One region of the Mesorhizobium sanjuanii genome, then DNA from elsewhere that is predicted to be linked to it. Evidence: predicted binding sites of a transcription regulator. Region 1 holds the regulator's gene; each other region holds the start of a gene.
The links. Region 1 encodes PhoB, which activates phosphate uptake and scavenging genes when phosphate is short. Its sites were predicted from a motif close to TGTCATNNANCTGTCAT; they were not measured.
Positions count from the first base shown of each region.

Region 2: olsB (l-ornithine N(alpha)-acyltransferase) is a predicted target of PhoB. The motif match lies at 1,450-1,466, and genes of this name have one in related genera.
Region 3: CN311_RS14685 (alkaline phosphatase D family protein) is a predicted target of PhoB. The motif match lies at 3,261-3,277, and genes of this name have one in related genera.

Region 1 is NZ_NWQG01000017.1:12,301-16,639, forward strand. It holds gene pstA (phosphate ABC transporter permease PstA) at 1-761, shown strand, start outside; gene pstB (phosphate ABC transporter ATP-binding protein PstB) at 758-1,561, shown strand; gene phoU (phosphate signaling complex protein PhoU) at 1,593-2,300, shown strand; gene phoB (phosphate regulon transcriptional regulator PhoB) at 2,317-3,006, shown strand; gene CN311_RS03760 (GNAT family N-acetyltransferase) at 3,252-3,836, shown strand; gene CN311_RS03765 (magnesium transporter) at 4,063-4,339, opposite strand, start outside.
Region 2 is NZ_NWQG01000079.1:12,726-17,064, reverse strand. It holds gene CN311_RS13785 (trimeric intracellular cation channel family protein) at 1-430, shown strand, start outside; gene olsB (l-ornithine N(alpha)-acyltransferase) at 511-1,386, opposite strand; gene CN311_RS13775 (PAS domain-containing hybrid sensor histidine kinase/response regulator) at 1,598-3,886, opposite strand; gene acuI (acrylyl-CoA reductase (NADPH)) at 3,986-4,339, opposite strand, start outside.
Region 3 is NZ_NWQG01000085.1:4,091-8,429, reverse strand. It holds partial or broken gene typA (translational GTPase TypA) at 1-927, opposite strand, end outside; gene CN311_RS14695 (hypothetical protein) at 1,129-1,410, shown strand; gene CN311_RS14685 (alkaline phosphatase D family protein) at 1,620-3,188, opposite strand; gene CN311_RS14680 (HsdM family class I SAM-dependent methyltransferase) at 3,593-4,339, shown strand, end outside.

The DNA of each region.
Region 1 (4,339 bases):
CATGGCTGGCGCTGATTCTCGGCGCCCTCCTCTACAAGGGCGTCTCGGGCCTTTCGCTTTCGGTGTTCACTGAAATGACGCCGCCGCCCGGCGAAGCCGGCGGCCTGCTCAACGCCATTGCCGGAAGTCTAATAATGACGATTATCGCGGTCATTGTCGGCACGCCGATCGGTGTGTTGGCCGGCACCTACATGGCCGAGTACGGGCGTTTTTCAAAACTCACCACGATTGTTCGCTTTATCAATGACATCCTGCTTTCGGCGCCGTCGATCATCGTTGGCCTGTTCGTCTACGAACTGCTTGTCCGACCGATGGGCCATTTCTCGGCAATCGCCGGCGCCTTCGCGCTGGCCATCCTGGTCATTCCCGTCGTCGTTCGCACCACCGAGGACATGCTGACGCTGGTGCCGAACTCATTGCGCGAGGCCGGCACCGCGATCGGTGCGCCGCGATGGATCGTGATCAAGTCGGTCGCTTATCGCGCCGCGCTTTCGGGCATCGTCACTGGCATATTGTTGGCCATCGCCCGCATCTCTGGCGAAACAGCCCCACTTTTGTTTACCGCGTTGAACAACCAGTTCTGGAGCGGCAACCTCAACGCGCCGATGGCCAGCCTGCCGGTGACCATCTTCCAGTTCGCCCTCAGCCCGTACGAGGAATGGCAGCAACTGGCGTGGACCGGTGCACTCATAATCACCTTGACCGTGCTTGGGCTGAGCATCTTCGCCCGAAGCCTTACCGGACGCAGAGAGGACAGATGAAACCGATGTTGTCCACCGATTTGAACATGGCCGAGTCGGTCACCGAGAAGACGAAGATCGAGGTCAAGAACCTCAACTTCTACTACGGCGAGAGCAAGGCGCTGAAGGATATCAGCCTGTCGCTGCGCGAGCGCAGCGTCACCGCCTTCATCGGGCCTTCGGGCTGCGGGAAGTCGACGCTGCTGCGCGTCTTCAATCGCATCTACGAACTCTACCCGAAGCAGCGCGCCGAGGGACAGGTGCTGCTCGATGGCAAGAATATTCTTGACCGCTCGCAGGATCTCAACCTGTTGCGCACCAAGATCGGCATGGTGTTCCAGAAGCCGACGCCGTTTCCGATGTCTATCTATGAGAATATTGCCTTCGGCGTCAGGCTCTACGAAAAGCTCGGCAAGGGCGAGATGGACGGCCGTGTCGAACAGGCATTGAAGCGCGCCGCGCTGTGGACCGAGGTCAAGGACAAGCTCAACGCCAGCGGCCTCAGCCTCTCCGGCGGCCAGCAGCAGAGGCTCTGCATCGCCCGCACCGTGGCGGTGAAGCCGGAAGTGATCCTGCTCGACGAGCCGGCTTCGGCGCTCGATCCGCTGTCGACGGCCAAGATCGAGGAACTGATCGACGAGTTGCAGGCCGATTATACGATCGTCATCGTTACCCACAACATGCAGCAGGCCGCCCGCGTCTCCAAGCAGACGGCCTTCATGTATCTCGGCGAATTGGTAGAGTTCGACGCCACGGAGAAGATCTTCACGTCGCCCCGTGAGAAGCGCACCCAGGACTACATCACCGGCCGTTTCGGCTGAGCGTTCCGACAACGCATAGAAGGGCAAGATCATGGGCGAACATACAGTCGCGTCTTTCGATGAGGATCTGGAGCAGATCAGCAAGCTGATCAGCGATATGGGCGATCTCGCCGGCTCGATGGTCGGCGGCGCCACCAAGGCTTTGCTCAATTCCGACAATGCGCTGGCGCAGCGGGTGGTTTCCGACGACGTCATCATGGATGCGCGCCAGCGCGAGCTGGACGACCGCGCCATCACGCTGATCGCCAAGCGCCAGCCGATGGCCAATGATCTGCGTGCCGTGGTCGGCTCGATCCGCATGGCCGGCGACCTCGAGCGCATCGGCGACCTTGCCAAGAACATCGCCAAGCGAGTCGGCACGGTTGGCCTCAGTGTCACGCCGCGCGACCTGTCGCATTCCATCGACGCGATGGCACAGCTGGTGCTGATCCAGGTGCAAGGCGTGATCGAGGAATATGCCGCAAGGGACGCGGCGGCACTCGCCAAGCTCAGAAACGAGGACGAGCGCATCGACGTCAAATACACTTCGGTCTTTCGCGAACTCTTGACCTACATGATGGAGGATCCGCGCAACATCACCGCCTGCACGCATCTCCTGTTTTGCGCCAAGAATCTCGAGCGCATCGGCGACCACGTCACCAACATCGCCGAGAACGCCTACTACGTGCTGACCGGCTCGCAACTGCCCGCCAATCGTCCGAAGCAGGACGAGACGGCGATGTCGGCGCCGGCGGCATGACAGGGGCGACGGGTTAATGATCGCGCCACGCATCATGGTGGTGGAGGACGAGGAGCCATTGGGGGTACTGCTCCGCTACAACCTCGAATCCGAAGGCTACCAGGTCGAGGTGGTGACGCGCGGCGACGAAGCCGAGATCCGGCTGCAGGAGAACGTGCCCGATCTCCTGGTGCTCGACTGGATGGTGCCGGCGGTTTCGGGCATCGAGCTCTGCCGGCGCCTTCGGATGCGTCCGGAAACCGAGCGGCTGCCGATCATCATGCTGACGGCGCGCGGCGAGGAGAGCGACCGGGTCCGCGGCCTCTCCACCGGCGCCGACGACTATCTGGTCAAGCCGTTCTCGACGCCGGAATTCATGGCCAGGATCAAGGCGCTGCTGCGCCGCGCCAAGCCGGAAGTCCTGTCCAGCGTGCTGAAGGTTGGCGACATCGTGCTCGACCGCGAATCGCACCGGGTCTATCGCAAGAAGAGCGAGATCCGGCTCGGACCGACCGAATTCCGCCTTCTCGAATTCATGATGCGGCACCCTGGCCGTGTCTTCTCGCGCAGCCAGTTGCTCGACAATGTCTGGGGCGAGACGATCTACATCGACGAGCGCACGGTCGACGTGCATGTCGGGCGATTGCGCAAGGCGGTCAACAACGGCCGCATGCCCGATGTCATCCGCACCATCCGTGGCGCCGGCTACGCGATCAGGGAAGATTAGAGCTTGTTCCATCCCGATGATCGGGAAGGCTCCAAGGTCAAAACTCAATCAGCAGGCCTATGGCGGCGAACGGGCCGCATCCGGACCGGCAACTGACGATCCCGACTGTGAGGTAGCTGCCGTTCCGCTCCTAGCCGGATATCAGGCCAGCAGGACCGCGATCGCGCGCGAGGCTTAGACAGATTGCGAGATTGCGCTACTTAATGCGTCAGACCTCGTCGGACTGTCTGCGTCAGGAGGATAGCGTGAAGTCAGAGACAGTAAGAGTTGCGTCCGCTGCCGATGAAAATCCGGTGGTCGATACGGTCGTGCTGGCGTTTGCGGCGGACCCTATGGCGCGATGGACTTGGCCTCATTCGCACCAGTTCCTTGCGGCCCTGCCTCGGATGGTTCGTGCGCTCGGAGGCGCTGCATTCTCTTGCGGAAGCGCCTTTTGCACCGCGGACTACGCTGGTGCGGCGCTGTGGCTGCCGCCTGGGGTGCACCCTGACGAGAAAGAGCTTGGTGCGCTCCTCCAGAGCACAGTTGCGCCCTCTCTGGCCGGCGAAACCGCGGCTGTATTTGAGAAAATGGCCACCTACCATCCGACCGAACCGCATTGGTTCCTGCCCCTGATCGGTGTCGACCCCGCGCACCAAGGCGAAGGTCACGGCAAAGCCCTGATGGCGTACGCACTCGCACGGTGCGATCGCGATCACGCGCCTGCTTATCTGGAATCCTCGAATCCGCGCAACATTCCGTTTTACCGCCGGCACGGCTTCGAACCGCTCGGCGCCATCCAGGTCGGTTCGTCGCCGACAGTCGTCCCGATGCTGCGAGGACCGCGTTGAGTCGTGGAAGGTCCGCGGAAGCGGATCTATCCCGGCGCGATCGATCGTTATTCGCACGGGTTCCGCTACGGGCATACGCCCGCTACGGGCATACGCCCGCTACGTCTGGGCAATTGGCGTGTGATAGGCGGTGATCCACCGTGCCGGTTGGTCTTCCGTCGCGTTGCGCACACGAGGTCAGCTTATTGCCTCCAATTCCCAGGGACGCGTCACTGGACGCGCCTCGCTACAGCACGAGTATGGTGGCCAGCCCCAGCATCAGGCCCATGCCTACAATATCGGTCAAGGTGGTGAGGAAGATCGCCGAAGCGACCGCCGGGTCAGCGCCGACCCGGCGCAGGCCCAACGGGATCAGCACGCCGGAGATTCCGGACATGAGGCACGATCCGGACATGGCAAGCAGGATCACAAGTGCCAGCATGGGCGCTTGGGCCGCCGACTCAGGTTGCCTCGAGGCGTAGAACCACATCGCCGCAGCCGCAAGAAGGCCGACGAGCAAGCCG
Region 2 (4,339 bases), on a different contig from region 1:
CGCGGCGGTGGCGATGCTTGTCTTCTTCGCAGCGCATCGTCTCGAATCCCGCTGGAAATTACTGCTCTGGCTCGACGCCGTCGGCCTCGCCGCGTTTTCGGTGATGGGTGCCGCCAAAGGCCTGGCCATTACCGGCTCGCCGGTGGTGTCCGTCGTCACCGGCGTGCTCACCGCCACGTTCGGTGGGATATTGCGCGACCTGCTGGCCGGTGAGCCGTCAGTGCTCCTGAGACCTGAAATCTATGTCACTGCCGCCCTTGCGGGCGCGACCCTGTTTACAACAGGCGATCTCGCTGGACTGCCGCCGCTCGCATCGGGCCTGGCGGGCTTCGCCGCGGCATTCCTGGTGCGCGGCGGCGCGCTCAAATTCGGCTGGGCCTTTCCATCCTACAAGAGCCGCCCTGGTCGGCGGCCGGAAGATATTTCCTGAAGGGAGGGACTAGGGATTAGTCAGTAGTCAAAGGAGCGCGAATCCTAGCGTCTTCACTACTGCCTACTGCCTACTGCTACTCAGGCGGCGAAACGCTGTGCTTCGCCGCCATAGTAATTGACGTAGCGGGCGCCGATCTCCTTGACCGGCATCACCACGAACACGTCGACCGTCGAGAATTCGCGGTCGATGACGCAGCCGTCACCGATGCGCGCGCCGACGCGCAGATAGCCCTTGACCAGCGGCGGCATCGCCGCGATCGCGGCTTTGGCGTTGACGGCCTCGATCGGCATCAGGTCCATGGAGCAATAGCGCCCGGGGACCGCGCGCACGTCCCAAGCCGAATTCGTGCGGCAGTGATGGGCGAGATAGGTCAGCGCTTCGGCATGCGCCGCCGGCACGGTGCCGTGGAACGAGGCGCAACCGGTCATCACGCCGATCCCATAGTGATTGATATAGGCCCAGATGCCCTGCCACAGCGCCTCGATGGTGCGCTTCGAGCGGTATTCCGGCAAAACGCAGGAGCGGCCGAGCTCGAGGAAACGCTGTCCAGGATGGCGGGCGATGAGCTTGGTCAGCTCGAATTCGCCCTCGGAATAGAAGCCGCCGGCGGCGGCTGCAATCTCCTGGCGCAGCAAGCGGTAGGTGCCGACGATGCGGCGGTGCTCGGGACCGGAGAGCGAGGTGTCGAAGACGAGCAGATGATCGCACAATGGATCGAAGCGGTCGGCATCGCGCCGGTCCTGCACCTGGAACAAATCCTTCCTGGCGCCGAGCTCGTCATAGAATACCCGGTAACGGACCTCCTGGGCGGCGGCGATCTCAGCCTCGTTGCGGGCGAGCCGCACTTCAAGGTTGCCGATGCGGCCGAGAGATGCGCCTTTAATGACGGCATCGACATTCCGCCCGGCGAGCAAGGCGCTGCTGGCGTTCGGCCGAGTGTCACATTCCGGCATGACTGTATGCACGAGTGATTCTCCTTCGAGCCATCCCTCTTGGCACGGGGATACGGTGTAGGTGCAACAGGATTGTGACAGTACCGTGATACGGTGCCGCGGGCAATACTTCGTCGGCTGGCTATCGCGTGACCTGGGGAACCAGAATAGGTTTCCCGGGAAAGGATCATGCCAAAAAGTCGCCGCCTCGAGGGCGTCCGCAGAGGCGATGTCAGGCCGCCACCTGGCCCTCGACGGCGTGGACAAGCGCATCGGGATCGAGCGGCTTGGTGACGAAGCCGCTGGCGCCATGGGCAAGCACGGCGTGGCGGGTCTTTTCCTGGCTGTCCGCCGACAGCACCATGATCGGAACCGGTGGCGCGGCGGTTTCCTCCTCGTGGCGGCGGATGGCGGCGATGGCGTCCAGCCCATCCATGACGGGCATGTGCAGATCCATCAGCACCACGTCGAAGCGATGCTTGTGGCCGGTGCCGATGACGGCCTCGACGGCAGCCTTGCCGTTGCCGACCACTTTCACCCGATGCCCGGCCTTCAAAAGCGTGGCGCGGGCAAGCATGGCATTGATATCGTTGTCTTCCGCGATCAGTACGGACAGGCCATGCTGGCGGCTGCCGATGACGCGCACGGATGGCGCGCCAGGCTTTTCCGCCTCTGGCGGGGCGTGCGCCGACGCGTGGCTGGTCAAAAGCACGCGCAGCAGCGTCTCACCGCGCACCGGCCTTGCCAGGAATGTGGCATAGCCGTTGGCGCGGAACTCGCCAAGCATGCCGCGGTCCGTCGGCGCGATCAGCGTGATTGCCTCACATTCGACAAAGCCGCTCTGGCGAAGACGCTTGAGCAACCTGCCGTCACTTTCTTCCATGGCCGCGTCGATCAGGAGCAGGTCGCAGTTTCCGGCGAAGGGCGCTGCCTGGGCAGCGGTCGCGGCCAGATCGACCTTGCCGCCATTGGCGCGGATGGTGCGGGCAATGGCGTCGGCCTCGATGGCATTCTTCGACAGGATCACCGCGTGCCGGCCCGAGAGCGCATTCTGGCGGTTCTGCGGCGCCTCGGTGGCCGATGCCGCGGGGATTTCGAAGATGAATTCCGAGCCTTGGCCGAGCTGGCTTGACACGGAAATCGTGCCGCCCATGGCGATCACCAGGCGCTTGGAGATGGCAAGGCCGAGACCCGCGCCGCCATGCGTGCGGGTCGAGGTGCCATCAGCCTGTTCGAATTCCTCGAAGATGCGGTCCAGGTCGTCCTCGTGCAGGCCGGGACCGGTGTCGGTTATGGTGAAGCGTATGCGGTCGGTGGTGTCGGTGCGGGTGCGGGCGACGGTCACCAGCACGCCGCCGCCGTCGGTGAACTTGATGGCGTTGCCGATGAGGTTGAGCAGCACCTGCCTGACCCTTCCCGGATCGGCTGATATCATCTGCGGCACATCGGGTTCGACGTGGCAGCCAAGGCCGATATTCTTGGCGAAGGCGCGTGCCGCCAGGAGCTCGATGATGTTGTCGGCAGTCTCGCGCACCGACATTGGCTGCGGTTCGGGGTCGAAGCGGCCGGCCTCGATCTTCGAATAGTCGAGCAGATCCTCGATCAGCGCCAGCAGGGCGCTGGCGGAGGTGGAAACGGCACCAACATAGGTCCGCTGTTCGGGCGAAAGGCTGGTGTCCGCCAAGAGCCTGGCCATGCCCATGATGCCGTTCATCGGCGTGCGGATCTCATGACTGACGGTGGCGAGGAAGCGCGACTTGGCCTGGCTTGCATATTCCGCCCGCTCGCGGGCGGTAATGAGCGACGATTCAGCGCGCTTGCGGGCGGTGATGTCGCGGGCGATGGCGCGATGCGACACCGCACCGCTGCCCTTGTCGCGCACCGACAGTTCGATCCACGAGAACCAGCGCGGACCGCCCGGCGTGCGGATGGCGACATCGGTGGAGCTCAGGCATTCATGATCGGAAAAGGCGGCATCGGGAACGATGCCGACATCGATGCCGAGTTCGGCCAGCGTCTTGCCGGCAAGGTCGCGCTGGTCGGTTTCGACAAGATCGGCGAAGACCTTGTTGGCATAGACGATGTGGCCGTCGCGGTCGCGGTGGACGACGAGATCGCCGAGCGCGTCGATCAGCCCGCGAAAGCGTTCCTCGCTCTCCTGCATCTCCCACATGCGGTCGGCCAGCGTTTCGATCTCGGCGCGGCTGCGAGCGGTCGTCTCGTCGAGCAGGGCGACTGTGCGGCGCTCGGTGCGTTTGGCACGCAGATGCATGGCTATACCGGCAATGCCGGTCGCCAGCAGGCCGACAGTGATAAAGATCGGCGCCCCTGTCAGATGGGCAAGCCCCGCCATCACGACGATGGCAATGAGCGTCAGGAACGGCAGGCCTTCGCGGTTGGCCCTGGGCAGTTCCGGCGCCAGCGGCGGCGCGGCGACGATCTGCCGCCTTGGCGCCTCAGGGCCGGTCCCATTGACGCTCTCGGCACTCTGCGTCTCTTTGATGCCGGGTTCCGCGATCATGCGGAACCTTTGCCAGATAGAGATTATGGAAAATTGTGGCGGATCGTTCGAATTTTAGCGATCGCGCGGCTTTTGCCGCTCCCCGGCTAAAGATGAAGCTCACATATCCACCACCACGCGGCCACGGATCTTGCCCTCGACGATGTCATGCGCGGCGCCGATGATGTCGTCGAAGCCGATGGTCGTGGACAGGCTGGCAAGCTTCTGGTGGTCGAGGTCCGTGCCGATACGGCGCCACGCCTCCATGCGGACCGCCTTCGGCGCCATCACCGAATCGATGCCGAGCAGGCTAACACCGCGCAGGATGAAGGGGGCGACGCTTGCCGGCAGGTCCATGCCGCCGGCCAGGCCGCAGGCGGCGACCGCGCCGCCGTAGGAGGTCATCGACAGCACATTGGCCAGCGTGTGGCTGCCGACCGCGTCGACGCCGCCGGCCCAGCGTTCCTTGGCGAG
Region 3 (4,339 bases), on a different contig from region 1:
AGGACATGGTCACGGTCGGCGGATCGATCGGCTGCGCATGCAGCGGCTCGCTCACCGCCGGGTCGCAGAACGTGTCGGCGACGGTGCCTTTCGACAGGCCGGCAATGGCGACGATATCGCCCGCCTGCGCTTCGTCGATCGGCTGGCGCTCGAGCCCGCGGAAGGCAAGGATCTTCGAGACGCGGCCGGTTTCGATCTGGGTGCCGTCATGGTGCAGCACCTTGACCGCCTGGTTGGATTTCAGCGTGCCGCTCTCGATGCGGCCGGTGATGATGCGCCCGAGGAACGGATTGGCTTCCAGGATGGTGCCGATCATGCGGAACGGGCCGGGATGAACGGTCGGCGCCGGCACATGCTTGATGACGAGATCGAACAGCGGCGCCAGGCCCTGGTCCTTCGGACCTTCGGGGTTTTCCGAGACCCAGCCATCGCGGCCGGAGCCATAGAGGATCGGAAAGTCGAGCTGCTCGTCGGTGGCGTCGAGTGCTGCAAACAGGTCGAACACCTCGTTGACCACCTCGACATGGCGGGCGTCCGGCCGGTCGATCTTGTTGATGACGACGATCGGCTTCAGGCCGACCTTGAGCGCCTTGCCGACGACGAACTTGGTCTGCGGCATCGGTCCTTCGGCGGCGTCAACCAGCACGATGGCCGAATCCACCATCGACAGGATGCGCTCGACCTCACCGCCGAAATCGGCGTGGCCGGGGGTGTCGACGATGTTGATGCGGGTGTCCTTCCAGTCGACCGAGGTCGCCTTGGCCAGGATGGTGATGCCGCGTTCCTTTTCAAGGTCGTTGGAATCCATGGCGCGCTCGGCGACGCGCTGATTGTCGCGGAAGGAGCCGGACTGCTTCAAAAGCTGGTCTACGAGGGTGGTTTTCCATGGTCGACGTGCGCGATGATCGCGATATTACGAATTTTCATGTTGTGGTCTCGGGAGCGTTGCAGGCAGCAGGCCAAAAGGCGCCGCCTCTTTCAGTTGCGCGGCTCATACAGGGTTTTTCGCATTTGCGAAAGAGGATGCCGATACCCAAATATCTGGTCACCAATTCTTAAGCCTCTTCGTGTCAAATGTTTTTTGTTAACCAAGGCGGAACCTTGCCGGCTCCGAGCAGTTCAATTTTCATGATCGATCCACTCAGCAGATTGCGTCCAGTCCTGGCATGGGCAGCTCTCGCCGTGATTCTCGCGGCAGGTGCGGCGCAGTCGGCTGCGACGATCAAGGATGCGGGCGCCGTCGTGAAATCCGACACGCAGACGGCCGAGGAGCTTTTCGCTGACGCCCCCTATGGCGTCGACCCGGTGGTGACCGGTCCGGTCAGTGCCTCCTTCAAGCAGAAGCAGCAAGCCGCCGGCTGCGACAGCGCGGTCTGGCCGAAGATTCCGACCGTCTGCTACCCGGATTAATTATTGCGTCGGCTATCCTGACAAAGGTAGCACTCCGGCACCCCCCTCTGTCCTGCCGGGCATCTCCCCGCAAGGGGGGGACATCAGATGTCGCGTCGGCTTTCGCCAACCTCCAGCGCTGAAGGACGAGCGGCAGCGGCAAAGCTGCTAATCTCCCCCCTTGCGGGGAAGATGTCCGGCAGGACAGAGGGGAGTGCCTCGCGCCGACCTCACGCCGACCGCACTGGATCGAGCGTCGCCTTGTAGAGCTCGTTGTCGTCGCGATCCATCAGCCGCACCGTCATCTGTTCGGTGGCGCCATTGATATCGACAAGGCCGAAGAACTGCAGGCCGGCCGACGGCGGCAGGTTCTGGCCCTGCTCGGCGGTCGGCGCTTTGATGAACTTCAGCTCCGGCCCGAAGGTCATGTCCAAATCATTGGGGCCGAACGTGCCGGCATGGATCGGGCCTGAGACGAACTCCCAGAACGGGTTGAAATCCTGAAACTGCGCCTTGTCGGGATTGTAATAATGCGCTGCCGTGTAATGCACGTCGGCGGTCAGCCAGACGGTGTTGTCGATGCCGGCGTTCTTGATGTAGCGCAGAAGATCGGCGATTTCGAGCTCGCGACCCTTGGCCGGGCCGTTGTCGCCATTGCTGACCGCCTCGGCTCCAACCTTCTTGGCGCCGTCGTCCCAGACGACAAGGCCGAGCGGCATGTCGGCGGCGATGATTTTCCAGGTCGCCTTGGAGTTCGCCAGTTCGCGCTTCAGCCATTTGATCTGCTGTTCGCCGAGAATGCGCGATTGCGGCGTCATGGTCTCCTCCATGCCCGGACCGTTGGGACCGCGATAGGAGCGCATGTCGAGGAAGAACACGTCGAGCAGCGGCCCATAGGCGATCTTGCGATAGACGCGGCCGGGCTCCGATGGCTCATAGCGGATCGTCGTCATCTCATGGAAGGCGCGCGCCGCCCGGGCCGCCAGCACATGGATGGATTTTTCCGAGTAACGATCGTCGGCGCTCAAATCCTTCGAATCCGACCAGTTGTTCAGCACCTCATGGTCGTCCCACTGGTAGAAAGTCGGGCAGATGGCGCTGAGGCCCAGCACGTGTCTGTCCATCATATTGTATTTCCACTGGTCTCTATATTCCTCCAGCGTCTCGGCGACCTTGCGCTTGCCGTCGATGAGCACGACGTTCTTCCATTTGCCGCCGCCGGGCAGATCGACCTCGTCCTTCATGGCGCCGTCGGCATAGATGGTGTCGCCCGAATGCAGGAAGAAATCGGGCGTGTGCTTGCCTATCGTGGCGTAGGTCTTCATGCCGGTCTCGTCGATGCCCCAGCCCTGGCCGGCGGTGTCGCCCGACCAGGCAAACTTGATATCGCGCTTCGAAGCCGGCGCCGTCCGGAAGCGGCCGACTATCGGCTCGGAGACGGCGTTGATGTCGGCGAGATCGGCGGCAATCATGCGATAGAAGATGTCCTGGTCGGCGGCGAGGTCGGTGAGTAGCCGCTTCACCGTGTAATCGCTCGCCGGCGAGGTATCGAGCGACGCAAGACGGGTGGCATTGGCGAAATTCTCTGTCGAAGAGACTTCGAACATGACGCGCGACGGGCGATCCGTGCGCGTCCACACCATGCCGCTGGTTTCATCGATATCACCGGACTGCACGCCATGCGTGAAAGCCGGTCGCTGGTTGGCGCGGGAATAATAGGGAAGCGCAAGCCCGGAGGCACCGACCAGGCCAAGGGCACTGGCCGAGGTGACGAAAGCGCGGCGTGAAATCTTGTTCATGGCTGTCTCCTGGGTGGCTTTGAACGTTGCCCCCAAGGTCCGGCCTCAATGTTTCAGCCGCATCTCGAAACCATGAAGGTTTCGTTACAATCGACAGGCGGGCGATCTCCCCCTTCGAGGGGGATGCGCCCTGACTTCGGGCATTTCCTGGCAAATCACGCCAAGCACGCTGACTGAGGTGCTTGCCGCAGGTGGCGACGATGCCAAGTGCGCATTTGATGCGACGATGGACAGGAGATCTACGTTGCGGCAATCGAGGCGGTGCGGCTAACGCCAGTAGTTGCCTTAAGGTCGCGTTCGCTGCGATTTCCACATGGAACATAATAAGAACACGTGATAGGCTATCGCGTAGACGGGTTTAGCAGGCTACGGTCGAGGGGATGGGAGAAGTTTCACAGATTCGCTTGTCGGAGTTGCGTGCGACGTCGCAGTCCGTGGTGGACGGATATGCATTGAAAGTTGCGCGTGGGGACCTGTCGAAAGCACGCCTTCTGGCGCGTGTGTGGTGCGCGACGATCGACGAATGTGATCGCGAGACCTGTGCAGTTTCGCTGACCCGCCACGCCTTGGAAGCTTTGTCCAGGTCCATTGGCGTTTCCCCGGCATTGTGCCCCTCACTCGCCTTCACAGAGCAGTTGGACGAGCCCGCATCCGCGCTCGCAAACACCATTGGAGAAACCGCCGCACGGCTGCCTATTCTTGAAGCTCTCCATCTGGTGACCAGCCTCTATCCGGCCCTGTTGCCAACCAAGGAGCGTGGCGAACGCGGTGCCTTCTACACGCCGCCGGCTCTGGTCAATCGCCTTCTCGATCAAGCTGAAGAGGAAGGCCTCGATTGGCGTACCGCGCGAGTTCTTGATCCCGCTGCCGGCGGTGGGACATTTCTGTTTCATGCCGCGCATCGCATGATCGCCGCGCTTGGCGAGTGCGAGCCTGCTTTCGCGCTCAGCCATGTCGGCACGAGGCTTGCTGGTTTCGAGCTCGACCCTCACGCGGCCATGCTCGCACAGGGCGCGCTGGAGATCGCTCTCGCCGATGTTGCGATCAAAGCTGGCCGCGCCGCCCCTACCATTGTGACGGCCTGCAATACGCTTGAAGCCGATTCGGAGCCCGTCTTCGATCTCGTTGTCGGCAATCCGCCCTACGGACGA